DNA from 4 places in the Mesorhizobium sp. M1163 genome. Region 1 is predicted to be linked to each of the others. Evidence: predicted binding sites of a transcription regulator. Region 1 holds the regulator's gene; each other region holds the start of a gene.

The links. The regulator LexA, encoded in region 1, represses DNA repair genes until DNA is damaged. The targets are predictions, from matches to a motif close to TGTTCNNNNTGTGTTCNG.
Region 2: a site for LexA is predicted at 1,317-1,334, ahead of NKH43_RS19630 (DUF3072 domain-containing protein). Genes of this name have one in related genera too.
Region 3: a site for LexA is predicted at 2,004-2,021, ahead of NKH43_RS33405 (2'-5' RNA ligase family protein). Genes of this name have one in related genera too.
Region 4: a site for LexA is predicted at 7,016-7,033, ahead of NKH43_RS21055 (ImuA family protein). Genes of this name have one in related genera too.

What each region holds. Positions count from the first base shown of each region.
Region 1 covers NZ_JAMYMF010000010.1:132,418-140,221, reverse strand. Annotated here, with positions in the region: gene NKH43_RS12380 (hormone-sensitive lipase) at 1-544, opposite strand, end outside; gene kynU (kynureninase) at 640-1,887, opposite strand; gene lexA (transcriptional repressor LexA) at 2,359-3,090, shown strand; gene NKH43_RS12365 (ComEC/Rec2 family competence protein) at 3,084-5,549, opposite strand; gene gltX (glutamate--tRNA ligase) at 5,646-7,067, shown strand; gene gltA (citrate synthase) at 7,246-7,804, shown strand, end outside.
Region 2 covers NZ_JAMYMF010000020.1:87,533-95,336, forward strand. Annotated here, with positions in the region: gene NKH43_RS19625 (helix-turn-helix transcriptional regulator) at 1-459, opposite strand, end outside; gene NKH43_RS19630 (DUF3072 domain-containing protein) at 1,486-1,587, shown strand; gene NKH43_RS19635 (TadE/TadG family type IV pilus assembly protein) at 1,687-2,040, opposite strand; gene NKH43_RS19640 (TadE/TadG family type IV pilus assembly protein) at 2,081-2,470, opposite strand; gene NKH43_RS19645 (pilus assembly protein TadG-related protein) at 2,527-3,765, opposite strand; gene NKH43_RS19650 (PilZ domain-containing protein) at 4,252-4,563, shown strand; partial or broken gene NKH43_RS19655 (IS110 family RNA-guided transposase) at 5,415-6,441, opposite strand; gene NKH43_RS19660 (hypothetical protein) at 6,824-7,030, shown strand; partial or broken gene NKH43_RS19665 (exopolysaccharide biosynthesis protein) at 7,293-7,804, opposite strand, start outside.
Region 3 covers NZ_JAMYMF010000064.1:625-8,428, forward strand. Annotated here, with positions in the region: gene NKH43_RS33390 (ArsC family reductase) at 1-306, opposite strand, end outside; gene NKH43_RS33395 (ArsR/SmtB family transcription factor) at 478-828, shown strand; gene NKH43_RS33400 (SRPBCC family protein) at 825-1,310, shown strand; gene NKH43_RS33405 (2'-5' RNA ligase family protein) at 1,328-1,918, opposite strand; gene NKH43_RS33410 (ABC transporter ATP-binding protein) at 2,180-3,265, opposite strand; gene NKH43_RS33415 (cupin domain-containing protein) at 3,255-3,863, opposite strand; gene NKH43_RS33420 (ABC transporter substrate-binding protein) at 4,044-5,114, opposite strand; gene NKH43_RS33425 (ABC transporter permease) at 5,099-5,977, opposite strand; gene NKH43_RS33430 (ABC transporter permease) at 5,974-6,861, opposite strand; gene NKH43_RS33435 (NAD(P)/FAD-dependent oxidoreductase) at 6,946-7,804, opposite strand, start outside.
Region 4 covers NZ_JAMYMF010000022.1:95,949-103,752, reverse strand. Annotated here, with positions in the region: gene NKH43_RS21075 (LON peptidase substrate-binding domain-containing protein) at 26-697, shown strand; gene NKH43_RS21070 (Trm112 family protein) at 900-1,136, shown strand; gene NKH43_RS21065 (error-prone DNA polymerase) at 1,227-4,529, opposite strand; gene NKH43_RS21060 (DUF6504 family protein) at 4,526-6,004, opposite strand; gene NKH43_RS21055 (ImuA family protein) at 5,937-6,992, opposite strand; gene NKH43_RS21050 (metallopeptidase family protein) at 7,176-7,598, shown strand; gene NKH43_RS21045 (DUF1737 domain-containing protein) at 7,686-7,804, opposite strand, start outside.

The sequences.
Region 1 (7,804 bases):
GGCGCAAATCGTGCACACCCGAGATCGATACGACATGGCGAATGCGCCGGACAATTTCGGGCGCCAGCGGCGTCGTCGTCGTAACCATCCGGCTAACAAGATGGCCACCGGCCGAGTGTCCGGTCAGCATCAGCGGCCCTGCGACCATCCCTGCCGCCGTGCCGATCGCCGCGCCGACTTCCTTGACGATGCCGCCAATGCGCATCTGCGGACAGAGCGTGTAGGACGGCATCGCCACGGCATAGCCGCGATCAACAGCGCCAGCGGCAAGATGCGACCAGAAACTCTTGTCGAATGCCATCCAGTAGCCGCCATGGACGAACACCACGAGCCCCTTGGGCTTGGTGGCCGGCAGGAAAAGATCGAGCCGGTTGCGTGGGCCATCGCCATAGGCCATGTCGAGCCGCGCCCGGCCCTCGGTCGAAAGCACGTCGCGAAAAACCCGCGCGGGCTCGACCCAGGCCGCCGGCCAGCGATCGCTGCCGGCTATGTTGGCGCCGTTGGCATAGGCGTTGTCCCAATCGGCAATGTGACGTTCGAACACCCTGCGCCCTCCCCTGGCAATATGGCCTTGCAACGAGCGTGAGCATCGCGCGGCGCGTCGTCGCCAGCCTCACGATTCCAGCTCTCGCATCAATCTCAAGTGACAGCCGCCTTGATGGCGAAGCGCGCATCCTTCCACGCACCGGTGCGCAGGATGTCCTCAAGCACTTCGACGGCCTGCCAGACATCGGCATAGCCGACATAGAGCGGGGTGAAGCCGAAGCGCATGGTCGATGGCGCGCGAAAATCGCCGATCACGCCACGTTCGATCAGCGCGCGCATGATCTGGTAGCCATGCTCGTGCATGAATGAAATCTGGCTGCCGCGTTTTTCCCCGTCGCGCGTGCTTTCGAGCGTTAGCCCGTAAGTGCCGCACTTTGCCTCGACAAGCTCGATGAACAGATCGGCCAGCGCGATGCTCTTCTTGCGCACCGCCGTCATGTCGACATCGTTCCAGATGTCGAGCGCGCCCTTCAGCGTGCGCATCGACAGGACCGGCTGGGTGCCGCACAGAAACCGGCGGATGCCGGTGCCGGCCGCATAGCCTGGCTCGAAGGCGAAGGGCCGTGCATGGCCCCACCAGCCGGTGAGCGGCTGCTGGATGTCGGCAAGATGCCGCTCAGCCGCATAGATGAAGGCAGGCGCGCCCGGTCCGCCATTCAGATATTTGTAGGTGCAGCCGACGGCAAAATCGGCGTTTGCCTTGTCGAGCTCGACTGGCATCGCACCGGCGGTGTGGCAGAGATCCCAGACGATCATCGCCCCGGCTTCCTGGGCCCTGCGCGTCAGCGCCGGCATGTCGCGCAGTTCGCCCGACTTGTAGTTGACGTGGTTGACCAGCACCACGGCGGTGCCTTCGTCGATCAGCTCTTCGATGCTCGGCGCGTCGACCCCCGAGAGGCGAAGCAGCGTATCTTTTCGCGTCGAAACCACACCCTCAGCCATGTAGAGATCTGTCGGAAAACTGTCGCCCTCGGCGACGATGACCTGCCGCTCCGGCCGCATGGCCATGGCGGCGTGCAGCAGCTTGTAGATGTTGACCGATGTCGTGTCGCAGACCACCGTCTGGCCGGCCGCGGCACCGATCAGGCGCCCGAGCTGGTCGCCGAGTTCGAGCGGCATGTTGAACCAGCCGGCCGTGTTCCAGGCGCGGATGAGATCATGCGCCCATTCTTCGGTCACTGCCTTGCTCAATTCATCGAAAGCGGCACGCGAAGCGGCCCCTAGCGAATTGCCGTCGAGATAGATCACTCCTTGCGGCAGCACAAAGCGGTCGCGCATCGCGCGCAGCGGATCTGCAGCATCCATCGCCCTTATGGCCACGAGATCGCGAATTCCTGTCATGATTTGTCTGCTCCCCCAAGATTCACCGCAACGCCGGACACGCATCGACGGCATCCATCGGTCACGAGCGGTTCTCCATTACCTGGTATCGCGCAGCAAGGCTCCACCGGCAACAAGTTGCCTGACCACGCGGTGGAAACCAGGAGCCAAGCCAACCCAAGGTTGGCGTTTTGAGTTCGTTTCGTTCACGGTGCATTGACCAAACCGCACAGTCGATACGGCTTCAATTCCGTGCCCTTTGCCGGCTGACGGCCGATACCAGTGCCGCCTTCTGGGAACCCAGAGGCCGCAAACGAAAGCAGAATCAAGGCGATGAGGCCCGCGGCGGTGAAAATGCAGCGTTCCGGTTTGGTGAGTGGTATCGTTTCCCGAGCCCTAACACATTCATTAAACTTTAAACAGTTGCGGAACACAACTGGAACAGATAGTGTTTGTTCTGGGTTTGTTTTTCTGATTCTGTTGGGGGTCGCTATGCTGACACGCAAACAACACGAACTGCTTATGTTCATCCACGAAAGGCTGAAGGAAAGCGGTATCCCGCCCTCCTTCGACGAGATGAAGGAAGCGCTCGACCTGGCTTCCAAATCGGGAATCCACCGGCTGATTACGGCGCTGGAGGAGCGCGGCTTCATTCGCCGTTTGCCCAACCGGGCCCGTGCACTGGAGGTGCTGCGCCTGCCCGATTCGATCGCCCCCGGCCTCAATGCGGCACGCAAGTTCTCGCCGAGCGTCATCCAGGGCAGTCTTGGGCAAGGTCCTCGGCAGGGCAAGCCGACATCGTCGCGCATGCCTGCAGCCGGCAATGACGACGATGTCGTCGCCGCCGTGTCGATCCCGGTGATGGGCCGCATCGCCGCTGGTGTGCCGATCGATGCCATCCAGCACCAGACGCATTCGATCTCGGTGCCGCCGGACATGATCATGGGCGGCGAGCATTATGCGCTGGAGGTCAAAGGCGATTCGATGATCGAGGCTGGCATTTTCGACGGCGACACGGTGATCATCCGCAATGCCGATACGGCGAGCCCCGGTGAGATCGTGGTGGCACTGGTCGACGAGGAAGAAGCGACGCTGAAGCGGTTCCGCCGCAAGGGCGCCTCGATCGCCCTGGAAGCCGCCAATCCGGCCTACGAGACGCGCATCTTCGGACCAGACAGGGTCAAGGTGCAGGGCAAGCTCGTTGGGCTGATCCGCCGCTACTGAGCTGCGCCCTTGGCGCCGGCTTTTGGCTTGTCGGCTCTGCGGTATGGCGGCATGCCCCGCGCCGCGCGTGAAAATTTCCGCTGCACGTGCCAGGGCCGGTATGATTTTTCGACGGCGAAGCGGATTTCGGCGCGTGTTGCCGCTTGTGGATCGAAATAGACGGCCGCACTTCCCGCGCGCGCCAGTTGCCGTTTGGTGACGACGAGGACCAGCCGGTCGTAGTAGCAGGGATTATGGGCGGTGGCGTCGTCGATGACGATCAAGCTGGCAAAGGCGCAGGCTGGCCGTGCAGTATCGCGGTCATTGGCTAGCGCGATGATCGCGCCGGATGGATGCCTGGCAAGGCAGAGACCGTCCGTGCAAATGAACGGCATGCCCGGCGGTAAGTCGGCCGGATCGGCAATGTCGAATTGCGGATCGTTCTTTCCAGGTGTTTCCGGCGCGACGATAGCCTCTGATGTGAGCGCGCGTTTCCAGTTGTCGATGGTGAACTCATTCGGGCGTGCCCGGTTGACCGCGAGTTCACCGCTGCCGATCGGCAGCGCGACGAGCCGTGCGTCCTCCGAGATCAATACATCGGGTACGCGCGTCTGCGTTGTCGTTAGCAAGCCGGCGAGCGCAAAAGGAAGGGCCACGAGCCGCAACCAGGTCGTCGCCATGCTGGCAATGACGAGGGCGATCGTCACCAAAAGGACAGATCTCAGCGAAATCAGCCCGACCGCATCGATCGGCGAGCGCTCGGAGATCCACCCGGACAGGGCGATCATCGCTGTCAGCCCCTTGCCCATCACGTAGAGGAAAGGCCCATCCGCGCCGAACGGCATCGCCAGCGCACTGAGGACGGCGAAGGGCATGACGACCAGTGAGACGATAGGCATGATGGCCAGATTGGCGAACAGGCTGAGCGGCGCCACGCGCTGGAAATGCCATATGGCGAAAAGCGCCGTGGCGCTCCCTGCAATGATCGAGGTCATCGCCAGGCCGCCCATGCCCAGCAGGACCTTTCGAGCGGCAAAGCGTAGCGGCGACAACCGCGGCGGCGGCGTGGTGGCCCCGCCGGCGCGGTAATCGGACCAGCCTGCATAGGCGCCGACAAGGGCCGCCGTCGCGGCGAAGGACATCTGGAAGCTCGGACCGACCACCTCGTGCGGCGACACCAGAATGACCGCGATGGCCGAGATCGCCAGGTTGCGCATGGTGAGCGCGGCCCGGTCGAACAGCACGGCGATAAGCATCACCGCCAACATGATGAAGCTGCGTTCGGCCGCCACCACAATGCCGGAAAAGACGAGGTAGGCCGCAATCGAAAAAAGCGCGGCGGCCGCCGCGTATTTCTTGACCGGCCGTCGCGATGAGAAATCGGGAAACAGCGCAAAGGCGCCGCGCAGCAGCGCCATAATGGTGCCGGCGACCAACGCCATATGCAGCCCCGAGATGGAGATGATGTGGTAGATGCCGGTACGCCGCATCGCTTCGTTGATCTCCTCGGGAATGCCGGCGCGCACGCCGACGATCAGCGCAGCAGCAATCTCGCCCTCGGCGCCGCCGATGCGGCTGCGGATATGGTCGGCGATGGTTTCGCGCGCGTCTTCGATCGCGGAAGAAAGCCGCGCGGCAAACGGCATGCTGCCCGACGACACGACTTTCGGATTGCCGAGAAAAAAGCCGCTGCCGCCGATACCGGCGAAATAGCTGTCGAAGGAGAAATCATAGCTGTCGGGCCGCACCGGCCCGGTCGGCGGCAGCAGCCGCACATAGCCGGCGATCTCGGAACCGGCGGTCAGCTCAGCCGGTATTTTCATCGCCGAAACGCGGACCCGTTCCGGCATGTAGCGCAGTGTCGGCCTGGCGGTTGAGATCACATCGATCGTCAGCCTGATGCGGCCGCTCGCCATGGGCTCGAACGATACGACGCGACCCGTGAGGCGCGTCGAGATTTCGGAACCGAGCATATGCGTTCCGACACGCCAGGTCTCGACCTTGGCGGCAAGCACGCCAAGCGCGCAGAGCAACGCCGCCATGAAGCACAGGCGGGTTCTGGGCCACGACCGCGAGGCGACGGCACAGAGGGCTGCCAAGGCGACGATTGCGATCGGCTGTGGAAAGGCCGGCTCCACCGCCAGCGCAAAATATACGACCACCCCGCATGCGAGGAACACCGGCACCAGCAGGAAGGCGACCCCACGGTCGAGCTCCAGGCCGACCGCCGAGGTTACGCCGTTGCGGATACGGGACGGTGACGGGAGGCGGAAACGCCGGCGTAGGCGCACGATGGGCTCGGCCGCGGGCACGAGAACCGTTGCTGGGTCGCTCGCCGGCAGCGACGGGGCATCAAAGCGTGGAACCGGCAGCAATGCCGGTGCCGGCAGGACAGGCACGGGCGCGGCAAACAGCAAGCGTTCGCTGACGCCGCTGCCAACGTCCTCGCCCTCGCCCGCACCACGGCCTCGCACAGCCATCGGGTCTGCCCCTTGCGCCCTCGACCTCCTATGCTACATGAACGCGCAACGCGCGAAAGTCCGCAAACCCACTTCCTTCGCCTGCCTGAGAGTTCCATGCCCGACAAGGTCGTCACCCGTTTTGCCCCCTCGCCCACCGGCTATCTGCATATTGGCGGGGCGCGCACGGCGCTGTTCAACTGGCTGTATGCCAAGCACACAGCCGGCACGATGCTGCTGCGCATCGAGAACACCGACCGCGAGCGTTCCACCGATGCTGCAACCGCGGCCATCCTCGACGGGCTTTCCTGGCTTGGCCTGACATGGGACGGTGAGCCGGTGTCGCAGTTCGAGCGTGCGCCGCGCCATCGCGAGGTGGCCGAGGAACTCGTTCGCATGGGCAAGGCCTATTATTGTTACGCGACGCCTGCCGAGTTGGAGGCAATGCGCGAGAGCGCACGAGCGAAGGGGCTGCCTCCCCGCTATGACGGCCGCTGGCGCGACCGCGACCCCTCCGAGGCGCCGGCCGGCGCCAAGGGGGCGATCCGCATCAAGGCGCCGACAGCCGGCGAGACGGTTGTGCATGACCGCGTCCAGGGCGACGTGCGCTTTCCCAACAAGGATCTCGACGATTTCATTATTCTGCGCTCGGACGGCAACCCGACCTACATGCATGCCGTCGTCGTCGACGATCACGACATGGGCGTCACCCACATCATCCGCGGCGACGACCATTTGACCAACGCCGCCCGCCAGACGGTGATCTACCATGCCATGGGGTGGGAGGTGCCGTCGATGTCGCATATCCCGCTGATCCACGGTGCCGACGGCGCCAAGCTGTCGAAACGGCACGGTGCGCTCGGCGTCGAGGCCTATCGCGCCATGGGCTACCTGCCGGAGGCGCTGCTCAATTATCTGGCGAGGCTTGGCTGGAGCCACGGCGACGATGAGATCATGTCGATCGCCAACATGATCGCATGGTTCGACATTGGCGACGTCAACAAAGGCGCCGCCCGTTTCGACTTCGCCAAGCTCGAGGCGCTGAACGGCGTGCACATGCGCCGCATGAACGACGCGGCGCTGCTCGACATCTTCATCGCCACTCTGCCCTATCTCGACGGCGGTCCGGCGATCGCAGCTAGCCTCGACGACAGACGCAAGGCGCAATTGCTTGCCGCTTTGCCAGGCCTGAAGGAGCGCGCCAAGACGCTGGTCGAACTTGTTGAAGGGGCTGCATTCCTGTTCGTCGAGCGGCCGATGCCGGTCGACGAGAAGGCGGCGGCGCTGCTCAGCGGTGAGGCGCGCGCGATCCTGCGGGGCGCTCATGCGGCACTGGCCACGATTTCGGACTGGTCTGCCGCCTCGGCGGAAGCCGCGATCCGCGACTATGCGCAGGCCGGCGGCCACAAACTCGGCGCCGTGGCCCAACCTCTGCGCGCCGCGCTCACCGGCAAAAGCACCTCGCCCGGCGTCTTCGATGTGCTGGCCGTGCTTGGCCGCGAGGAAAGCCTGGCGCGGATTGCTGATCAAATCGATTAGGAAACTGGCCCAAGAAGATTGGCATTGAAAGGTGTGTTTCGCAGTGCAACATTGGGTCTTGGCCTAATCTGGCGCGCAGATTCAATTGCGGGCGCAAATGTGCGTATTCCGATGCTTTTGACGTGTTGGGTTCAATGTTTTGCCGTTGCCGGCCTGAGGAAACAAAAAGGAGTTTGCTATGACCGAACCTGCGACAAAGATGGAATTTGGCGGCAAAACCCAGGCGTCGACGGCAAAACTGGAACTCGACGGCAAAACCCATGAATTCAAGATACGAAGTGGTTCGGTGGGACCTGATGTCATCGACATCGGTTCGCTCTACAGCACCACCGGCGTATTTACCTACGATCCCGGTTTTACGTCGACGGCGAGCTGCGAATCGGAAATCACCTTCATCGATGGCGATGCCGGTATTCTCTTGCACCGCGGCTACCCGATCGACCAGCTGGCCGAGCACGGCGACTTCCTCGAAGTCTGCTATCTCTTGCTCTACGGAGAACTACCGACCAAGGCGCAGAAGGACGATTTCGACTACCGGGTGACGCGCCACACCATGGTGCATGAGCAGATGTCGCGCTTCTTCACCGGCTTCCGCCGCGATGCGCATCCGATGGCGGTGATGTGCGGCGTGGTCGGCGCGCTGTCGGCCTTCTATCACGATTCCACCGATATCTCGGACCCTTATCAACGCATGGTCGCCTCTATGCGGCTGATCGCCAAGATGCCGACGATCGCGG
Region 2 (7,804 bases), on a different contig from region 1:
GGCGAACAGCGAGGCAAGGTGGGAGCGGATCGTGGTGCGGCTGAGGCGCCAACTGCGCGCGATCTCCAAAGGCGCATCGCCCTGAGCCAAGCGCAACGCGAGGTGCGTTTCCGCGCCCGTCAAGCCAAACATCTTTTGCAGTGTCTGAGGATTTGGCCCCGACCTGTTCTCGCGGTCCAGTAACGCCACAATGCTCGTTCCGTCAGGAGCGATAAACCCGTTCTCGTTCAATATCACCGGCGTGTCGGCGCTGCTGCGGATCACCACCCATGATAGTGAGCCCGGCAGGAAATGGGCCGGAACATTCGCGATCAGCCGCCTCAAGGCCACTGAAAGGCCGCTGGCCGTATCGGCTACTTCGCCCTGGCGCTCCAGCGTGGTTTGAGCGGCCGCGTTCCATTCGACCACTTTCCTCTCTCGGTTCAGCACGAGATAGCCGCAGCCGATGCGATCAAGCATGCCGGTTATGGATTCCAGGCTACGTGCTCTTGGCTCCCCGACCCCTGCGCCCAGTCGATCAGATGCACGATCTGAATAGGCATAAGAGGGCCGCTTCGTATCGGCCTCACGGTCATACTTGGTCCTCATCGGAATGTATCGGTTGCCCGCCGCAGCTTCAGTGTGCCTATCGATCAGAGTCATTTTCTACCCCTACCCACAATTTCACCAGCATGAAGCAAGTTATTCTGGATTTACAGAAAGTTCTTCAACGTGATTCGTTCAGATGGTGTTGTAATAAGTTACTCGTTCCTGATGATTGTACCGTTCAGAGTTCAAAAGTGTGCGTGCAATCGCGATATTTATAATATCCATATATCATTAACTCGTGGTTATGTTCCGGATGTGAAATTCACGCCGAAATTTGGCCCGCCTCCTTCGGGGTTTACTGATTCTTAGTCCGATCGTGGTCGCAATATGTTTCGACGGTTCGTTATTAACGTATCCGTCAAGAATTATCTTGCGACTGGCTTCGCTTTTGCGCTTTACGTTATTTCTAGAACCTCCTCAACTGCGCGTTCACAATGCACGATTCTATACGCACCAAGTTGAAGATTGTCGTTAGCTTCGCATCCAGAAACTTGTCTCGGGATGCATTTCTTAAGATTTCTTCATACCGCCAAGCCGCCGATAGTATTCCTGCTCACCTGTTTCCGACACCACACAGTCCGGTATGAAGATCGGATTGGAAACCGTTGACAGCGCGCTGAGCGCTATTCGGACGGCCATGGGATATTCTATCAGGATCGTGCTCAGGGAGGGCGCCGGTCACTCCCCTCGCGCAATTGCCTTCGCGAGATCGCCCTTTTCGCGAAGCCAGGAACAAATCGTGATCAGCCTCATTGTGCTAGTCAGCAAGGGAGATGAGCTGTGAGTGGCCCGCAATAAGCCAAAAACCGGGGCATCAGCAAACGTCGAAAAAGACGCAGAAGATTGGGTTAGCGGAGATGATCCAATGACCCCGCACAAGCTTCGTATTGGAACACTCTGGCCGAACAGGCCGACGACCCTGACGCTTATGCTGACGGCTTCAGCAAGGCGGAAGCTTCTAAACGCATTGATGCACTCCGGGAGAAGCTAGGCCTGTAGCGTCCGCTTGTGGAGCATCTAGTTTAATCGTGAGGAAGAGCTTCGCTGCAGGTATTTCTGGGACAGAGCGTTAGCCGCGGTGTCCGACGTGAACAAGCCTTACGTCCCAATCAAAGGAACTGTGACTGTCGTTGCGTAATTTATCGGATACTGGTCGAAATATGGGAACTCGATGACGAAAGCATAGGTGGCGGTCAGATGCGCCATGCGGAAACCGCCGCTAGGGGGATCGATCCCAATCGTAACCTCGACGTCTTTCAATCCCAAATCCAGTAATTTTTCCGTGGCTATGGCTTGGATCTGAGCCTGCGTCAGCGAGTTCTTCATCTGCAGCGCACGCGAGGACGTTTCCAGCGTATATCGAACGCTCGACATGGCGTTCAGTGCCCAGCCGAACGCGAAAATGCCGAACAAAAGCATCATGAGAAAAGGCGCGAGCAGTGCGAACTCCAATCCGGCTCCGCCTGATGCATCCCCCGTGAAAGCTCTACCTTTAGCGAACACGAATCACCTGTTGATGATTGAGCTCGCGCGAGAAGGAGGAATCGCCAAAAATGAAGGGCGGTGACCAGATGGCTGTCGCCTGTATTACGACGAAGACCGAGGGGGCTTTCAAAGTGTCGCACAGGATCGATGGATCGACCGCGATGTTCCCGCACATATATTTCCGGCTCAGTGTCACCTGCGCGCCAGCGGGGTGGTTTTCCCAGCTTGAAAGAGCGACAGCTTGGATAGTCGCATCCTCGACTGCTCCTTGCATCACGAGGTTCGCCGCCGTTTTTACGCCTGCACGCATCGACAGCGCGCTTGATACGAAAGTCCAGCCGTTAATGACGCCAAGAAGTACCAGACAAAGGATCGGCACAATCAGCGCAAACTCCACCGCAGCAACACCTGAATCGCACCGGAAATTCCGGACGTACCGCCGTTCCACGAAGATTACTCGACAAGCCGAACAGACTGCGTCGCCGGAATGTCTCGCATTCCGAGGCTGGTGCAATCCTGGCTGATGCTCGTGTTGCCGGACCACTGCAAGGTACTGGCGACGACCTGCGTGCAACCACCCTTGCCAGAAAAATTGCCGAGATAATTGACGTCCTGGGTTGGAAAATACAGAGCGCCGGTCAAAAGCGAATCCGCCGTGCCATTGAACGTGTTCGACCCCGTCAGGTTACCTTTGTTGCCATAAAACAGAACGCCGGAATACGTGCCCGACGTCGGTGCGCTAAGCTTGATTGTGGCGTTGCCGTTCATGCTGACGCCCGAGCTGCCTGCGAGATAGATGATGACCCCGTCGCCGGAGATGTTGGCGTTCGAGTTCGCTTTGAAATCACCGCCTTGGATGACGTACACGCCGGGCGAGAGGGCAACGTTGCCGCTCAGGCTCAGCCCGCTGCAGTACGTCCCGGGGCTAAGGGTCGACAGCCTCGAGTTTTGACAGGGGATTGTGGCTGGTGGCGTCGGCAGGTCGGCAAAGGGATCACCGGCGGGTAGGGCCTGGGTTATCGGGCTGGCGCACACCGTCGTCACAGGGTTGTTCAACGAAACACCGCCGGCCGATATCAGGCAGTCGGCCTGAAGGTTTGCTGATCCTTGAAGCTTGATGGCGTCCGCAGCTATCGAATTCGACATCACGGAACAGCCCGTCATTTTTATGATCGAACTGCCCGAAAAAAGCGCCGCTTTCGGGGCGGACGGATTGAGCGACAAAGCGCAGGCTTTTGAGGCGTCAGTGATAAGGGCCACCGCTCTTGCTTGTGCGCCGACCGCGTTCTGCGTGAATATCGATGTAAAAAACCGATCGAGGGTCTGATGAACGATAACCTCGACGGCCTTTTGGGCGACATTCGGGCCGGAGGACGGGGGCGTGAAGACTTCGATCGTGCCTGCCGACGCTGCAAAACCGTTCGAGGCTGCTGACAGCGCCACGGCGGAGACAATCGCGGACTTGTCTGATCCCGAAACCTTTTCTAAAGCGCCAGCATAGGCTGCCGCGTCTGCGACCGCCTGCAATTTCAAGCTGCTGTAGTACCAATAGGACGTTTCGACACCGAAGCCCGCACCGCCGACAATCACTGGCAAGGACAGGGCGAAAACAACGGCTACGTTGCCGTTATTCCCGAGGCGTCGTCGTAGACTGCTGCCGGACCAGCCGAAGATATGGGCGCCCCATTCCATTGAGGTTTGTAGGCGCAAATACATGAAAGAAGGAATAAGAAATTCCCTCCACTTGCACCCTCCTGGGCGGGCCGGAACTCAGAGATCCAGTCCATCGCCGAATCTGGGGTGGGCGAACGCGAACGAGAGAGAGCCTCCTGGTCGCAGGCTGCGACGCGCGCGGTGTCGACAATCTCATGTACAAAATGCGTTCGTTGGTCTTGATGGGGAAGAAAGTGACGCGATCGGCGGCGCCTTCAAGATCTTCGGCAGCAGATATTCGGCCATTCAGAGGGCCCGCGCCTGCATAAGTCCACATCACGACGTGCGGAAGTCTCTTCGCGCCGCGAGCTTGCCAGATCACTACGTGTTTCTGCGCGACCCATAGATTCACTGAGTATGCGCTGTGATGTCATGTAACACGCAACATGACGCACCCCTTGCCGTGCTCCTGTCTTAGGTATTTTATACCCAGGGGATGACTTCAGCTGATTTGGCACTGTATCGATGGCAAACACTGCGAACCCGCTTGATGAGAATTCCGGCGAGCATCGGCGCGAGCGCCGCCAACGTGTGCTAAAGGGCGGCACGATCATCACCGGGATCCAGAATTCCGAAATCAGCTGCACCTTGCGTAATCAACATGAGGGGGGTGCCGAGCTGAAGGTCGCGCCCGAAGCCCGGGTTCCCGATCGCTTCTTGCTCTACGTCTCGGTTGATGGACTTGCCTATCGATCGGAGGTTTGCTGGCGCCGCAACGACCGTATCGGCGTTAAATTCACCGGCACCGAGCCCAAACCGAAACTTCACTACGGCTGACCGACGGCAAGATGAAGATCACCGGCGCCGTCATCTGCGCCTTGCACCATCATCAGCTTTATCTCCGGACTCCTATGAGCGCATGACGAGGCACTCCGTCACCGCTCTCCGTACAGCTATGGCCGCCAGAGGCACACCTAGGGGCAGCGCTCTCGGGTCGCCTATTTTGGCGACGGGTGGCAGCCTGTGGCGAACCGACCGGCCGCGAGGTATTGAAACGAGGGGCAGGCGAGCCAGCCATCCGATTAGTCGCGTCAGAACCTATTCCGCCGCTGCATCAGACGGCGAGGTGCTTTCTCTTAAAGGTACCTTCGCAGCACGTCGCGCCCTCCACCCGTACGTAAGCGAGACCGACGTTGGCTTCGCCGAAGGCTCGCTGACGCGTCCGGGGGGCGCGCGGTCCTGCTCGATCTCCGCGAATAGCTAATGAGGAACAAACCCCCTCGCGAGAGAGTTCGGTCCCTTTTAGACACGTGGGCCCGACGTGGTTGAACTCGACCCAGCAAAGCGGAAGGTTATTGCCCGACGTCGTACGGCGGTGGATCAGCTCGGACCTCATCGGTGATGTGATCGGTACTGCGGACATTGCGAACTCACCTCATCCATCGTCCCGCGAAGGACACTTTTCCACCGGCAAGTGGAAGCTTATGGGGGGCGATCCTTGTCACGCTCGTTTCATACCCGTCTCCCCTTGTTCGAGGTCTGGTGAGCATCTTCTCGTCCCGACCCGGGGTTCCGCTCTGCCGCCCGCGCGCCGTGGCCGGTCAGGGGTGGCCGACAGGCCATCGCCCAGCGACTTGCCCTTGACGGGCCAGCGCACGGCGGCAGGCTGCAATAGTCGGGGCCTGCGATCAGGCGGCCGCCGGCAGGATATCTTGTCGCGTCCAGCGGAACCGCGTGCCGTCACTCCAGATGCGATGCATGATCACCGCCAGCCGGCGCGCCAGCGCGACAATGGCCTTTTGTCGGCCACGCCGCTTGGCGACGTTCATCGCCCAGGCCTTCAGCCACGACCATTTCGTCACGTGCGTCAGCAGCACCTGCGCGGTCTCGTAGAGCAGCGTTCGCAGCATGCCGTCGCCACAGCAGGATATCCGGCCGATGCGCCGGCTTTCGCCCGACTCGTGGAGCACCGGCGTCAGGCCAAAAGCCGGCCCGACCGCCTTCGCGCTCTTGAACCGCTGCGGGATGTCGATCGTCGCGGTTAGGCCAGCGCCACCACCGGACCGACGCTAGGTATCGTCATCAGCCGCCGACAGACCGCATCCTCGCGGACAAGGGTCAGAAGCTTGCGGTGGAGCGTGGCAAAGTTCCGCCGCAGCTTGCTGGGTGCCTCGAGCAGCGGTTCAACGAGTCAGGCATGCCTGCGGTGAGTTCGCGGATGCGCACCTCGAATTTGACGGCACCAACAGGGCCGACCTTGAGCCCGAAGTTGCGCAGCAAGCCGCGGAGGTCGTTCTCAACGGCAATGGCCTTTTCCTGCAAGAGTTTGCGGGCGGTCAGCAGCGCCCGGCGCTTCTGGTTCGTCAGGGTTTTCACATGCACCGGGCGAAACAGGTTAACCCGCATCATCTGCGCAATGCCGCGGGCGTCATTGCGGTCGGTCTTGTTCACCTGCGCCTTAAGGAGTGCCTTGGTGTGGCGGGTCTCGATGCAGATCACCGGCAGGCCGGCCCTGGCCAGGCCTTCGAACAACCACTGCGACAGGGGCCCGGCTTCAAGCCCAACGCGCTCAAGCCGCCAGTTGGGATCCTTGAGCACCCGTGCCAGATCCTCCGGATGGCTCGCCACCTTTATCTCGCGGCAAATCTGGCCTGTTTCGTCGATGATGCACACTGCGGTCTCTTTCACCGAATCCAATCCGGCATAATATTTCATGCTGCGCTTCTCCCTCTGATGATGCTTGTGGCTGCTCCATGCAGACCACGTTTATCATCAGCTCGAAGCGCAGCACCTTCAACATATCCACCATCCACGCTCACCCGAAGATGAGGCTCAAGCCGAATACCCCATCTTTTGAAGGTCCTGGGTCCGAAGCTGCCAATCCGCTTCGGCCCAAAGGTTCACTCGATCGTTCGTTTCTCTTCCAGCCAATGCGGCCGACGGAGAAATGCAATGGGACTTTCACGGTATGATCTTGAAAAGCAGGACCGAAGGGCTTGGAATGCAGGCAAGGAGGTTGGCGCGAGCGCTGAAGCCTCGGCCGATATAGGCCGTCCGGTTTTTCCTCGATCGAGAAGGTCGCCTGCGTGATCGAGCGTTGTTCGACCTTGCAATCGACAGCAAATTGCGGTTGCGATTAATCTCGACCGCGCCGATGCAGAGGTCCATCAAGCTGCGCTTGAAGCTCGAGTCGCTTTATCGGGTGACGATTGTCAGCTTTGGTTGCAGCGGCGAACTCGCTATGGAAAAGGTTCTCGCGCGCCCTTTGGCGTCGCTCTCCCTGAGAGAGGGCAACCGGACGTAGACGGCCTGGCCGGCGGCGAACTCAAACCGTCGGGCTTCTTCAACCGAAAGGCCACGGTGCCCTTTGCGTTCTCGTCTCGGGCAACGAAGTTGTCGAGAAAGCCCGCGCAGGTTTGAGAAAACTGGTCCGCCTCCACCGTGTAGCATTCAGGCCATCGCGCATGCTCATAGCCAGCAACACGAGGTTCTTCGCGCCAGCCGCCAGTTCGACTACCTGGACGATATAGAAGACCGACGCGCCCGTAATCTCGCAAATCCGGCGCTTAGGACGTCGAGAGCGCTGAGGCCACAACAACAAGCAGAGCCGCGGTCGCGACAAACGACGCCGAGGCGAGCAGCAGTCCAATCAGGGTGACGAGACCGTCGCGTTCCATCAAGGCCACGGCCAAGACCACCAGTGAGAGCACCGGCAGGATATTGCCGAAGGGAATTGGCAGGGCGATAACGACGGCGAGCAGGAAGATCGGTACGCCGAGCAGGGTCTGCACCGTCGGGCCCGTCAGGATCTCCAGCCGACCGGCGCGCACCATTTTCTCCACCCGGCCGATCATCGGCATCGAATGACGGACGACAAGATCGAGCGCCGCAGGCGAAAACTGGCGCTCGCTGATGATGGCGGGGAACCAGACCCTCCGGTTGCCCGCGACGATCTGGAGCGAGACCAGCGCGAGTCCGCTGCCGAAAACCATGCCGAACGGCCCCGGGATCGGCGTCAGCGCCGGAATGGCCAGAAACAGGATTGAGAAGCCGATGCCAGTTTGGCCCATCGCCTCCA
Region 3 (7,804 bases), on a different contig from region 1:
CAGGATGCGATCGCCAAGTTCCAGCACCGGTCGCTTTATCATCGTCGGTTTGGCCAGCATCAGCGCCTTGGCCTTCTTTTCATCCAGACCCATCCTGTCTTCGTCCGACAGTTCACGGAACGTTGTGCTCGCCTTGTTGAGCAGGATTTCCCAGCCGACCTTGCCTGACCAGCCGTTCAGCCGGTCCGCGTCAAGCCCGTCTGCCCTGTAGTCGTGAAAGCGATAGGCAACATCGTGGCTCGCCAGCCAGACACGCGCCTTCTTGACCGTATCGCAATTGGTGATGCCGTACATGGTGATCGTCAAAACGCGTCCTCGGACCAGTCGAATCTGACGGCACCCTAAAACCGCGCCTCTCACTTTTCCAGCGGCCTCGCCAGGCTCCGCGATTTTGGCGCTTGCCAATAGTAAGGACTTTCCCTAAGTGTTTTCTAAGCCAACTCTGTCACGCGGAATGGCCGAGGCAAGGAAATGACCATGACGAGCCTGCAGACCGAAAGCCCCCCGCCGATCGACGGCATTTTCCGGGCGCTCGCCGATCCGACCCGGCGACGCGTGGTCGAGCGACTGAACCGAAGCCCCGCCTCGGTCAGCGAGCTTGCGCAGCCGTTCGAGATGGCCCTGCCATCCTTCATCGAGCATCTCCGGGTTTTGGAAGGCTGCGGGCTGGTGCATTCGGAGAAGGCAGGCCGCGTCAGGACCTACCGGCTCGCGCCGGAGCCGTTGAAGCTCGCGGAAAACTGGTTGGCCGACCAGCGGGCGCTGTGGGAGCGCCGTCTCGACCAGTTCGACGACTACGTGCTGAAACTCAAGGAGAAAGACAGATGAATATGGTCCCGTTGTTCCAACCCGATCCGAAGCTCGACCTCGTGCTCGAACGGACGATCGAGGCGCCGCGAGAACTGCTGTGGACGGCCCTGACGAGGCCCGAGCATCTCCGCCAATGGTTCACGCCGAAGCCGTGGATCATCACCGATTGCGAGATCGACCTGCGGCCCGGCGGTCTGTTCCGCACCCGCATGCAGTCGCCCGACGGCAAGGAGGTCAACGACAGGCGTTGCTGCTACCTCGAGATTGTTCAGAACGAGCGGCTGGTGTGGACCGATGCGCTGCTGCCCGGCTACCGGCCGTCAGGCGACCCATTCATCACAGCGGTCATATCGCTGCAATCGCAGGGCGAGGCGACGCGCTACACCGCGACCGCTATCCACCGCGACGAAGCCACGCGCAACAGCCACGAGGAGATGGGCTTTTACGACGGCTGGGACACGGTGGCGGATCAGTTGGCGGGCTACGTCAAGACGATCTGAGGGGACCCTGGCTTGGCTCACATTGCGGCCACGGAATCGTCGTGGCCGTTCAACCGCCAGCGCCCGAGCTCTTCGTACCGGCCTTGCCGGATCAGACTGCGGATGAGCACAAAGTCACGTACGGTCCAGCTGATCGGTTCGATCGCCCGTTCTCGAACCCTTTGAACCCGCAATTTGTCACGAAGCAATGTAACATGAGGTTCAAAGGAGCTCCCCCCAAAGGGCTTCAGCGGGCTGTCGGCGATCAGGGCGGTAAGATTGCGCCAGAACGCTTGCAGCGGCGGGACGCCGTCGCTGCCACGCAGCACCAACGCACCGCCGCCGAAAGCCGACAGCCGATCGAACGACACCTCAAACGGTTTCGCCTGGACCATCGAGGCGACGTGGCGGGCGATTTTGACCAATTCCTCCGGCAGTCCATCATAGTCGCCGAGCCCAATAAGCGAGATGTGCAGGCGTTCCGCCGGAAACACTTGCCCTCGCAATCCCGATTCTCGCCGCCAGACGGCGGCCCGGCGTGCAAGCGGCACGGCGATCGTACTTTCAAGAAGAATGGCGAAGAACAGCCGGTCATTCCAGCGCCGATCCAACTCCTGCCAGTTGAACACGGCTTGGCCGTTTTCGGTGATCCTGAATGCGGGCAGCTCATTCATGTTCATTGCTCCTCTAAAAGCCATTCCCGCCCAGCCACAATAGAACAAAAAGGGAACAAGTCAAACGGAAATGATACGAGCGCCGGTACTGGCAGCACAACGCTCGCCACCACATTTCGGTCGGCCGTATGTTGATGGCTCAGGCGCCGTAGCCGATGATGCCCTTGATCTCGAGGAAATCGTGGATCGCCCGGTCGGCGTATTCGCGGCCGTTGCCTAGCTGGACAGCATAGGGCAGTTGGCGCCACGGCGCAGGCTGATATGCGCCACGTCGCCGACGCTGAATTGAAAACCCTCCGCCCGGCGCGGCGAGTCGATCACCACCTGTGTCCCCTGCCCCAGCTCTGCATGAAGGCGCAAGGTGCGGCCGTGAAAGACGATGCTGTTCACCCGCACCGGTGCAGTACCGGCCGCGGCCTCTGTCGTCGCCAAAAGGTCCTCCGGACGCACGCCGATGGTGCGCACCGTGCCCTCGCCAGGCAGTTCGCCCGTCTCCGAAACCGCTTCCAGCGGCAGGGCGCCGGCGGCGAACCGCAAGCGCTCGCCGTCACGGCCGACGAAGCGCGACTGCAGAAGGTTCATCGTGCCGATGAAGCTGGCAACGAATTTGGTGGCGGGCCGGTCGTAGAGGGTCGCCGGCGGCGCAATCTGCTCGATGCGGCCTTTGTTCATGACGACGATGCGATCAGAGATCGACAGCGCCTCGGTCTGGTCGTGCGTGACCATGACGAAAGTGGTGCCGAGGCGCGACTGCAGTCGCTTCAATTCGACCTGCATCTGTTCGCGCAGATGCGCATCGAGCGCCGACAACGGCTCGTCGAGCAGCAGCACGCGCGGTTCGCAGACGATGGCGCGGGCAAGCGCGACGCGCTGGCGCTGGCCCCCCGACAATTCGGACACGCGGGCGCCGAGCTTTTCAGCAAGGCCGACCATGTCGAGCGCTGCGCCGACGCGCTTTGCCTGTTCGGCACCGGAGAGCTTGCGCAGCGACAAGCCGAAGCCGACATTTTCGGCGACGTTCATGTGCGGGAACAGCGCGTAGTCCTGGAATACGGTATTGACCGGACGGTCGAAGGGCCTGAGCGCACTGATGTCGCGGCCTTCGAGCAGAACCTTGCCGCTCGACGGGCTTTCGAAGCCGGCGATGACCCGCAGGCTGGTGGTCTTGCCGCAGCCGGATGGTCCGAGCAGGGTCAGGAACTCGCCGCGCGAAATATCGAGATCGACGGCATCGAGCCCGACGATGCTGCCGGGGAATATCTTGGAGACCTTGTCCAGCCGGACGAGTGGATCAGGCGCCATCGCGAACCTCGGACGGCTTGGTCGTGTTGACCCACAGGATGTGGCAGCGCTCGCTGCCCGGATTGCGGAAGGCATGCAGCAAGGTGCTCTTGAAGGCGAAGCTGTCGCCGGCCTTCAGCCCGTATCTGGTCGAATCGACCACCAGCTCGACCTCGCCCGACAGGACGAACCCGAATTCATGGCCGGCATGGGCGTAGGCTTCGGCGGTGCCGCCACCGGCCTCCACCGTTACCAGCATGCCGGTCAGCGCAGCAGCCGGCGGCGACAGCAGCGACTTGGCGATGCCTTCCGACTTGACCGGGATCTGACGCCGGCTGTTGGCGCGCACACAATAAAGATCGTTGCCGGCGTCGTTGCCGTCGGCGATCAGCGCGGACGGCTCGATGTCGAGGGCGGCGGCGAGCGGCCACATCACTCGGACCCGCAATGACGACATGCCGCGCTCGATCTGGCTCAGCGCTCCGATCGAGACGCCGGCTTTGGCTGCAAGTTCGGCCAGCGAGAGATTACGCTCCAGCCTTAGCGCCCGCACGCGCCGGCCGACCCTGACGTCGGCGTCGTCCTTCGGCTTCTCAGCCGCTTCGTCCAGCATGTCCATTCGTTCGTCCTTGTTTGGTAAGGTTTCCCCTTCTCCCCTTGTGGGAGGAGGTGGATAGGCGCGAAGCGCCGAAACGGATGAGGGGTGTTGGGCGGAGTGCCGTCGGTGCCATCTGGAACACCCCTCATCCGTCGCCTTCGGCGACACCTTCTCCCCCAAGGGGAGAAGGAAGAAGCAGGCTCAGCCGCCCGCCTTGACCTTCTCGAACATCTTGGCGAGTTCATCATTCTGTTTCATCGGCCCGGTGAAGATGGTGGTCTTCAGCATCACTTCCGGATCGGACGGCAGCTGCAATTTCTCCAGCTCCTCCTTCGGCACGGCAGCGAAAGCCGAGCTGGTCGAGCTGCCATAGCCGTAGGCCTGGATCAGGTATTTGCCTGAGTCCGTTTCCAGCCGGCTGTTGATGAAGTCATAGGCGAGGTCGACGTTCTTTGCATCCTTGAGCATGACGAAACCACAAGCCCAGGTAAGCATGCCTTCCTTCGGCTTCATGAACTCGACAGGCACGCCTTGCTTCTTCAGCGACGTGGCCGATGCGTTCCAGGTCATGGCGGCGACCAACTGCCCGCTCGCCAGCGCCTGTTCAACCGATGTCATGTCGGTGGTGTAGTTCGAGAGCAGCGGGCGCTGCTCGCGCAGTTTCTCCGCAACCTTGTCCATCTGTTCCGCCGTCATGTCGAATGGATTGACGCCGGCAAGAAGGGCCGCCACCACCGGAGTATCGTGGACGGCATCGATGGTCGCCATGCGCCCGGCATATTGCTTGTCCCAGAGCAGGTTCCAGCTCGCTTCCGGGTTCTTCACCAGATCGGTGCGGTAGAGAATCGAGGTGTTGCCCCAGTCCCACGGCACCATCCAGACCTTGCCGTCGCCGGCCTGCAGGTCGGGCAGGTTCTTGAAGACCGGGAAGATCGAATCCCAGTTCTTGATGCGCTTGGTGTCGATCGGCTGCAGCAGGCCTTCCTTGTTCCAGCGCGCCACCTTGTCATAGCATGGGTGCGCGACATCGGGGCGGAAGCCGGCCTTGACCTTGGTGAAGGCGTCATCGTCGTCGCCGAACATCGAAGCCTCGACACCATCGGGGTGCACGGCGAGGAAGCTCTTGTTGAAGTCGGGCAGCTCATAGCCCGACCAGGTGAAATATTGCAGCTTGTCGCCGGCAAAGGCGACAGTCGACGCAAGCGCCAGTGCGAAGGCGGCCAGTCCGGCTTTCGCTGCCTTTGTCGTTATCGATTTCAGGTCGAATGCCATTGCAGTTCTCCTCTTTCGGTTTCTTCTGGTTTTGACAGGCTGGCGGGCGCTGACCGCCGGGTGGCAGCGAGCCCGCGATGGCGCAGGATTTCGGCGAGTGCGGCGGTGACGAAGGACACGGCCAGGATCGCCGTGCCCAGCGCCATGACGGTCGGCAGCGATTTTGGGAAGCGCAGCTGGCTCCAGATATAAAGCGGCAGCGTCGGCTCGGTACCGGCAAGGAAGAAGGCGACGATGAACTCGTCGAACGAGGTCAGGAAGGCCAGCATGAACGCCGAGATAATGGCGGGCAGGCTGAGTGGCAGCATCACCCGCCTGAAGGTCGTCCAGTCGGAGGCGCCGAGGTCGAGCGCTGCCTCACGGATGGTCTTCGGGATGGCGGCGAAGCGGCTGCGCATGACCACCACCGTCGCCGGCAGCGCCACCAATATGTGGCCGAGCACAATGGCAATGCGCGACGGCCCAAAGCCGGCGAGGTTGACCAGGATGAGCAGCGATATGCCGACGATGACGCCTGGGATCAGGATCGGCAGCCGCGCTATGGCACTGATGGTGGCGGCCAGCGGCGAGCGTCCGTAGAGGTCCATATAGGACACGGTGATGCCACAGAGCGTGGCGCCGGTGGCGGCAATGGCGCCGATGACGAGGCTGTTGGCGAGCGCACCGGACAGCGCCGAACTGCCTAACAGCGTGCCGTACCATTCAAGCGTAAAGCCTTGCAGGGGAAATGCCGCCTGGACGGAATTGTTGAAGGAAAACAGCGGGATCAGCAATATCGGCAAATACAGGAACACCAGATAGGCAAGGACATAGGCACCGAGCCAGCCGCCGCCCTGCCTTGCATCGATACGCGCTGTGTTCATGTGCGGCTGCCGTATCGGCGGTCGGCGAAGCGCACCACCAGCACCACGGCGAGAATGACCAGCATGACGGCGACGGCGAGTGCGGCGCCGAACGGCCAGTCATTGGCCTTGCCGAACTCGGCCTGGATCAGTGTGCCGATCATCGTGCTGGCAGGGCCGCCGACCAGCGCCGGCGTGACGTAGTCGCCGACCGTCGGCACAAAAACGACGAGGGCCGCAGCCAGCACGCCAGGCATCGAATTGGGCAGCACGACGCGGCGGAAGCTGGTGAACGGTTTTGCGCCGAGATCGGAAGCGGCTTCGAGCAGCGATTTCGGGATCGTGTCCAGCGCCACGTAGATGGGCAGGATAGCGAATGGCGCATAAGCGTGGGTGAGCGTGACGACGACTGCTGCCGGCGTATTCAAGAACGCCAATGTCGGCTCCGACCAGATGCCGCTTTCAATCAGCGCCGAGTTCAGCACGCCATTATAGGCAAGCACGATCTTCCAGGCGAAGACGCGCAGGAGATAGCTGGTCCAGAACGGCAGGGTCAGCAGGAACAGCAGCAGCCCACGCCGCCGCCCGGCATGGAAAGCCAGATAATAGGCGACGGGATAGGCGGTGACGACGGTTGCGAGCGTGACCAGGCCGGCGATGCCCAGCGAGCGCAGCGTCACCGTCCAGTACAGCGGATCGGTGGCCACAGTGACGAAATTCGCAAGGGTAAAACCAGCCCCCAGCAGCGAGCCGTCATTGCCGCGGAAGGCAAGGAACAACACCAAGCCAAGGGCGAAAAGGATCAGCAGAAAGGTGACCAGCCCGCCGGGCAGCAGCATAGCGAAACGGAACCCTGGCGAAGACCGGGTTTCCGGCAGCGGCTGCGTTGCGGCAATGGTCGACATTGACTGTCCGTCGAAATTTGAAATCGACTAAGTTTTTTTCATATTGGTGAAACTGTCAAGCTGTTTCACGTTTGGGAATGAAAGTCAGCGTTCGAACGCGTCCAGCATCCGGTACCAGGCGATGGTCGCGGCAACGCCGACCTGCCGAAACGCGTGAAAAGGGATCGGCCGGATCGGCGATATCGGGAACGGCAATTGCCTGGTGTCGCCGCTCGACAGATAGGAGGCGATGCGCTCGCCAAGCGCGGTCATCAGGCCGATGCCGCGGCCCTGGCAGCCGACGACCGCCAGGAGACCCTTCTCTGGCTCGTGGATACGCGGGAGATGGTCCGGCGTCATTGCCACCCTGCCGAACCACCGCTTTTCAATGGCAATGTCTGACAGCGCCGGATAAAGCCGCAGCAGAGCGCGTTCAAGATGCGCCCAGTCGGCCGGGCCGTTCGGCAAAGCCATGCGGCCGCGCCCGCCGAGCACCAGCCGGCCGTCGGCACTCTTGCGGTAATAGACGAGGATGCGGCGCGAATCCGAAACCGCCTGCCCTTCTGGCAGGATCGCCGCAGCGAGATTGGACGATAGCGGCGCTGTCGCGATCTGGAAGGAATGCAGCGGAACGATCGTCTCGGCGAGGCCGGGGAGCAGGCCGCCGGTATAGGCGTTGGTCGCCAGAACGACCGCCTTGGCCTTCAGTTCGGCGCCGCTTTCCGCCGAAACGTGCCAAATGCCAGCATCCTTGCTGATCTGCATCACGTTCTGGCGTTCGGCGATCTTCACGCCCGCCGCGGCAGCGACGCGCGCCAGTTCCGACGTGTAGGCGAGCGGATCGATGACACCGGCGCGGCGATCGAGCCAGCCGCCGAGATAGCCTTGCGCGCCGGTCATCGTCGCAATCTCCGTCGCGCTCAGCAGCCGGACATCGGCGCCGCGGGCGCGCCACTGCCGATCC
Region 4 (7,804 bases), on a different contig from region 1:
CTAACGAAGCGATCGGAGGATTGAGGTGCAGGCGGGAAACGCGCATTACCGGCTCGCTGCGGACTTACCGTCGACCATGCCGATCTTTCCGCTTGAGGGCGCATTGCTGCTGCCGGGAGGCCGCATGCCGCTCAACATCTTCGAGCCGCGCTATCTGCAGATGGTCGATGAGGCGATCGCCGGGGCGCGGCTGATCGGCATGATCCAGCCCAGCCTCGACGGTGCGCTGCGTCCCGACGGCGAGCCGGAACTCTGCAATGTCGGCTGTGCCGGGCGCATCATCGCGCTGTCCGAGAGCGGCGACGGTCGTTATCTGATTTCGCTGCAGGGCGTGTGCCGGTTCCGCATTGTCCAGGAACTCACCGTCAGGACGCCGTTTCGCCAGTGCCGGTTGGCACCCTTTCTCACCGATCTCGACGACGACCAGGCGGAAGCCGAGATCGACCGGCCGGCGCTGCTCAAAGCGTTTCGCGCCTATCTGCAGGCCAACGATCTGGAGGCCGACTGGGAAAGCGTCAGCCGCGCCGAAAACGCCATGCTGGTCAACGCGCTGTCGATGATGGCGCCCTACGGGCCGGCCGAGAAACAGGCGCTGCTCGAAGCGGCCGATCTAAAGACACGTGCCGAAACGCTGATCGCCATCACCGAAATGGCGCTGGCGCGCGACAATGAGGATTTCGGTTCGAGTTTGCAGTAGGCTCTTGCCTTCTCCCCTTGTGGGAGAAGGTGGATTGGCGCGCAGCGCCGAGACGGTTGAGGGGTGCTGGACGGAGTGCCGTCGGTGCCAAGCTGGAACACCCCTCATCCGACCGAGGTTCGCTCGGCCACCTTCTCCTACAAGGGGAGAAGGGAAGTCCGCGCGCGAAACCCCGAAGTTGCCTTGTGGAAGGACGGATCGAATGGCGGATGGACGTGACGGGAACAGGACTGTCGATCCCAAGCTGCTGGAACTGCTGGCCTGCCCGCTGACCAAGGGGCCGCTTGCCTGGGATCCGGAGCGCGGCGAGCTTGTCTCGCGGGTGGCAAAGCTTGCCTATCCGGTGCGGGACGGCATTCCGATCATGCTGCCATCGGAGGCGCGGGTCATCGCCATAGACGATGCCATGCCACCGCCGCGCCTGGGTGGCTCGGAATAAGGGCCGCTCCGCAGCGATCCTTCGCGCCCCCCTCTGTCCTGCCGTCATCAAATTCTGCACCGCAGCAACGCTCTGACGAAGACAGGGGGCCTATTGAAAATTGCGTCCCTTGGGCATGACCTTCTCCGCCTTTCCCAATAATTCCGTTTGCGCGATGCTGCCCGGCCGAGCCTCGTCTGTACGGCTCGAAGGCTCAGGTCCTGCCTCTTCCAGCAGCACCGACAGCCACGGCGTCAGATCCTCGACCTTCTCGGCGACGATATGGATGACGTCCGATTCCGATTGCAGCTTGCCGGTGACGCGGATGAGACGTGCGCCCATGACGATGGGGCGGAAGCGGTCGAAAGTCCTTTCCCAGAAAATGATGTTGGCGACCGCATTCTCGTCTTCCAGCGTCAGGAAAATCGCCTTGCCATTGCCCGGCCGCTGCCGCACCAGCACGAGGCCGGCGACCGAAACGCGCCGGCCGTCCCGCACCTGGCCGAGCCGCGCATTGGGCGTGATGCCGGACCGATCCAGCCTTTGACGCAGGAAGGCGACCGGGTGCGCCTTCAGCGACAGGCCGAGCGAGCGGTAGTCGTGGACGACGTGCTCGCCGAGCGGCATTGTCGGGAGCCGGGTTTCAGGCTCGAGATCGCGCAAGCGGATCGCCGGCTGATCGAACAGCGGCAGCTTTTCGGCGGCACTCTTGCCGTCGAGCGCGCGGACCGCCCATAGAGCGTCGCGGCGGTTCAATCCAAGCGAGCGGAAGGCGTCGGCCTGCGCCAGCTTTTCGATCTCGTCGACGTTGAGGCCCGAGCGCAGCCAGACATCGCGCACGGATGTGTAGCCGTCGCCGCGCCTCACCACAAATGCTTCCATGCGCTCCTTCGACAGGCCTTTGACCTGGCGAAAGCCAAGCCGGACGGCATGGCTGGTCCGGATGACACCGCGCATTTGAACATGGCGGTCGAGAATGCGGGCCGGATCGAAAGGCGATTGCTCCAAGGCGCAATCCCAGCCGGAAAAGTTGACGTCGACCTCTCGGATCTCGACGCCATGATCATGCGCGTCGCGGACAAGCTGAGCCGGCTGGTAAAAACCCATCGGCTGGGAATTCAGAATCGCGGCGCAGAACACGTCGGGATAGAAGGTCTTGAACCAGCAGGAGGCATAGACCAGCAGGGCGAAGGAGGCGGCATGGCTTTCGGGAAAGCCGTATTCGCCAAAGCCCTCGATCTGCTTGAAGCAACGCTCGGCGAAGTCTTTTTCGTAGCCCTTGGCAACCATGCCGTCGACCATCCTCTTGCGGTAATTGCCGATCGTGCCGGTGCGCTTGAAGGTGGCCATGGCGCGGCGCAATTCATCGGCCTCGCCCGGCCTGAAGCCGCCGGCAACGATGGCAATCTTCATTGCCTGTTCCTGGAACAGCGGCACGCCCAGCGTCCTGCCGAGTATTTTTTCCAGTTCCGGCTTCGGGTATTCGGGCTTTTCCTTGCCTTGCCGGCGGCGCAGATAAGGGTGGACCATGTCACCCTGGATCGGGCCGGGCCGCACGATTGCCACCTCGATGACGAGATCGTAGAAGTTTTTCGGCCGCAGCCGCGGCAGCATCGACATCTGCGCGCGCGATTCGATCTGGAAGACGCCGATCGTGTCGGCGCGGCAGATCATGTCGTAGACATGTTTGTCCTCGGCCGGGAGAGTGGCCAACACATAGGGTTGGCCATATGCGTCCCGCGCCTCGGGATAATGATCCTGGAGCAGGGTGAAGGCGCGCTGCAGGCAGGTCAGCATGCCGAGCGCCAGCACGTCCACTTTAAGGATTTTCACCGCGTCGAGGTCGTCCTTGTCCCACTCGACCATCTTGCGCTCGTCCATCGCCGTCTTGACGATGGGTACGATCTCGTCGAGCCGGTCCCTTGTGATGACGAAACCGCCGACATGCTGCGACAAATGGCGGGGAAAGCCCATGATCTCGTTGGCGCATTCGATCACATGCCTTGTCGAGGGATCGGTCTGATCGAGGCCGCCGGCTTTTGTCTCCTTTTCGCCGAGCTCCGAGGTCGACCAGCCCCAGATCGAACTGGACAGCGCGCTCCGGACGTCGTCCGACAGGCCCATCGCCTTGGCCACTTCGCGCACCGCAGAGCGGCCGCGGTAGCTGACGACGGCGGCGGCCAGCGCGGTGCGCTTGGTGCTGTATTTGGAATAGATGTACTGGATGACCTCCTCGCGCTTTTCATGCTCGAAATCGACATCGATGTCGGGCGGCTCGTTTCTTTCTTCGGAAATGAAGCGCTCGAAAAGCGTGTCGATCTTGTCCGGGCCAACTTCGGTGATGCCGATGCAGAAGCAGACGATCGAGTTGGCGGCGGAGCCGCGCCCCTGGCAGAGAATGTTCTGGCTGCGGGCGAATTTGACGATGTCGTAGACAGTCAGGAAATAGCGCGCGTAGTTCAGGCGCTCGATCAGAGCGAGCTCCTCCTCGATGCGCTGCGTCACAAAAGCGGGCACGCCCGAGGGGTAGCGGATGGCGGCCCCCTCCTTGGCCAGCCTTTCCAGCTCGGCCTGTGGCCCGAGGCCCGATTCCGTCGGCTCGTCGGGGTAGTTGTATTGCAGGTCACTGAGCGAGAAGCTCAGCTCGCCGGCAAAACGCAGCGTTTCCGCCAGCGCTTGCGGATGCCTGCGGAAAAGCCGTGCCATCTCCAGCGGTAGCTTTAAATGACGCTCGGCATTGGCCGCCAGTTCCAGCCCCACCTCGGCGACGGGCACATTGAGGCGGATCGCCGTCAGCACGTCCTGCAGCGGGCGCCGTTCCGACGTATGGTAGAGCACATCGTTGGTCGCCATCAGCGGGATGCCGGCCAGTTCGGCCATCGCCGCCGCCTGCTCGATACGGAAGCGGTCGCTGCCGCGGTAATCCGGCGAAACCGCAAACCGCAGGCTTTCGCCGAAGCGATCCGTGAGCCGGCTAAGCACAGCAAGGCTATCGGCCGCGCCCGTCGACACATCCGGCAGGATGGCCAGCGACAAGAGATCGCCCCATTCGAGAAGATCGCTTTGTTTGAGAAGCGTTGCTCCCTTTTCGTTTTCGTCGCGCAAATTGGCCTGCGTCAGCATGCGGCAGAGATGGCCCCAGCCCTTGCGGTTCTGCGGGTAAGCGAGAATGTCCGGCGTGCCGTCGCAAAATACCAGGCGGCAGCCGGGATGATAGGAAACACCCTCCACCTTGGCCTGCTGCCAGGCGCGCACGACGCCCGCCACCGTATTGCGGTCGGCGAGCCCGATCGCTGAAAACCCCATGAATTTCGCCGCGACCACCAGCTCCTCCGGTTTCGAGGCGCCGCGCAGGAACGAGAAGTTCGACTGGATGCCGAATTCGGCATAGGGAACGGCTGTCAGCGCATTCATGCGAAGACTCCATGCATGAACCAGCGCGGAGCGGGCTGCGAGGCGCCGTAGAGGCCTTGGCGGTAAAGCCAGTAACGGCGGCCGTCGGCATCCTCGATGCGGAAATAGTCCCGGGTCGGCGCATCTTCCCGTCCCGCCGCCTCTCGCCACCATTCAGGCGCAATGCGCTCCGGCCCTTCGGCGCGCGCGACCCGGTAGAGCGCGCGCCGCCAGCGGAAGTTCAAAGGTGGGCCTTCCGGCATTTCGGTGGCCGGCACCTCGATCGGCTCGGGCGAACGGAAAAGCCGGATCGGCCGTTCCGGCTGGAAGACGGTCGTGGGAGCATCCTTCACCTTGTCCGGCTGCTTCGGCGGCGAGCTTCTCTGCGGCGCTTCGGCGAAGGGAATGGCGGCGACGGCGCGCTCCGGCAGATGGCTCTCGACGGCGACCGGCTTCAAGACCGCGCCTTCGCCGAGCCGGGCGCGGATGCGGTCGGCAAAAAGCGCGATGTCGGCGCCCCCGTCGTTCGTCTCGCCGGCAAGGTCTGCCTGCTGCATGTCGAAGGCGGCGGCGGTCAGCACCGAGAGGCGCACGAGATCGAAACCATAGCCGGCGTCGATATCCTGTTCGAGCGCGGCAAGCCTTTCGTGAAACAATTTCTGGATCAGCAGCGGCTCGCGCAAAGGTCGCGAGGTGCCGACGGCGATGCGGCTGACGCCGCCATCGACGCGAAAGAGCAGCAGCGCCAGCCGCCTTGCGCCCTCGCCGCGACGCTCGAGGTCCTTCTTCAATGTGGCCGCCAGCATGCCTGTCAGCCGCTCGATGTCCTCGGTCAGCATGATCGGCTCGGCGAGGTGGCGTTCGACCGAAAGCGGCGCGACCGGCAGGCGCGGCGACACGGCTTCGTCGAGGCGGCCGAGCGCCTGGTCGAGGCGCAATAGCAGCGATGCGCCGAAGCGGCGGGCCAGCGGCGCGCGCGGTGCCGCCATGACGGCGCCCGCCGTGCGCAGGCCGACGCTTTCGAGGCTGGCGCGGACCTCTGGATCGATGCGCAGTGCCGCCAACGGCAAGGGCGCGAGAAGCGCTTCCTCCTCACCATCGGGAACGATGCGGTCGCCGGCAAACCGCGCCGCCGCCCAGGCCGAGCCCGGCGTGGCGGCAAGCCCGGCGCGGACATCGAAGCCCTGATGGAAAAAACGCGACAGGATGTCGTCCAGCATCGAGCGTTCGCCGCCGAAAAGATGGGTGCAGCCGGTGACGTCGAGATAGAGGCCATCGGCCCCGTCGAGCGCCACCAGCGGGGTATAGCGGTCGCACCAGTCGGCGAGGCCTTCGAGCAGGCGCCGGTCGGCTTCCGGATCGGCCTCCACGATGTCGATCGAGGGATGCATGGCGCGTGCATCGGCTATGCCCATGCCGCGTTTCAGGTTAAGCGCCTCGGCCCGCTCGTCGAGGGCGGCGATGCGCTGGGCGTTCCGGTCGCGGTGACTGATCACCAGCGGCAGGTGATCCGACGGCCGGGAACGCCAGGACCGCCCCAGGCGCTGCCGCAGGATCCTCTCGGCGGCGAGATGTGGAAACCACAGGGACAGGATTCTTTGCCCATTCCTCGCCCCGTCTTTCTTCGAATATGCGTTCATCGGGGTTCCACTCCAGTGTGAATTTTCCGGGCAAGGCAGTGCGGCTCTTGCCGATGGTGATGGTGAAGGCGGGCCGGCCGATCGAGCCGGCGAGCGGCCCGGCGATCGTCTCGCGCGCTGCCGCCGGTGCCGCCGACAGGATGAGGCGGACGGGCGCTGCCGTCGGCTCGGGCTCGCCGGCCTGGCGCAGCAGGAACAGCGGCCGGCCGGCACTCTGCGCCCGGGCGTGCAGCCGCCGCGTCGCGGTGAGATCCAGCCGCTGCGGGTTGCCACGGATTTCGAGGATGACTGCGGCCAGCGCCGTCATCCTGGCGGCCTCCTCGGCGACCCACAGCGCATCGAGCAGCCTTGGCGCCTCGGAAAACAGCAATTGCTCCGGCTCGATGCCGAAGAAGGCGTGAAGCCCCCCGGCATAGGGAAAGCCGGCCTCGCGGAAAACCTCGGATGTGCCGATCCACAGCACCGGCAGTCGCGGCCCCTGGCTGAGGATCAGGCTGATGAGCGACAGGACAAAACCGGCGACTGCTCCGGCATCGCGGGTCGCGGCGCCATGAAACTCGCTCAGCGCCGCCTTCGGCAGGCCGCCGCTCAGCGCAGCATCGAGGCGCTCGGCACCGGTGCGCAAAAACGCATCGGGCGGCGCCACGGCGAGGCCGCGACGGACAATCGTCAGATTCCGAGCGGGTGTCGGATTCCGAGAGGATGCCAGACTCTGGCGAGGCACATCCGCGTCAAACGACGAACCGGCCGGCGCTTCCAGGCGCTCGGACAAGGTCCCTTCGATCTTCGCGATCTGGCGGCGCAGGGCAAAAACAGTCTCCCGCGCCACGGCGCTTGTCGCCATGACGGTCAGCTTCCACTCACAATTGTTCCTGTTATGTTCCTATAGATTCCAGAGGGCGGCCAAAGAGTCAAGCGGAGTCATGGGGAATTTATTCCTGCCTTGATGGCATGGTCCGGGCGCTCCAGCCCGACCATTTGCCGAGTCCGGCCCGAAAGCCTATATGCCGGGATCAAAGGACAAAGCATGGCTCGCATCTACCAAACACGCATCTGGCACGACCAGCTTTCGCCAACGATGGAGGAAATCGAGCTCCTGGCGCTGGAGGCCTATGCCCATCTGCCGGAGGAGTTTCGCAAGCTGACCGGCGAGATCGTCATTCAGATCGCCGAATTCCCGACCGACGAGATCATGGACGACCTTTCGCTGGAAACGCCCTTCGACCTGCTCGGCCTGTTCGAGGGGCGCGGCATCGCCGAGCGCTGGAATCCGCAGACCGGCGAAGGCCCGAACCGGATCACGCTCTACCGCCGCGCCATCCTCGACTACTGGGCCGAGAACGAGGAGACGCTGGGCGACATCGTCACCCATGTGCTGATCCATGAGATCGGTCACCATTTCGGCCTGTCGGACGATGATATGGAGAAGATCGAAGAGGCAGCGGAGTGACGTCGTTTTGACTGGAGAGCGCAGCGTTCCTTCGCGCCAGCGTCCAGAAGTGTCCCGCATTCGCGGGCACCCGAAGCGATGTCAGCGCTACCAGTCGCTGAGCTTGGTGTCGGGGCCGTATTCCTGGCCTTCGATGTCCTTCACCACCGCCTGGCCGCAGCGCATGGTCTTGGCATTCTTGTCATAGGCATAGGTCGGCGAGCCGA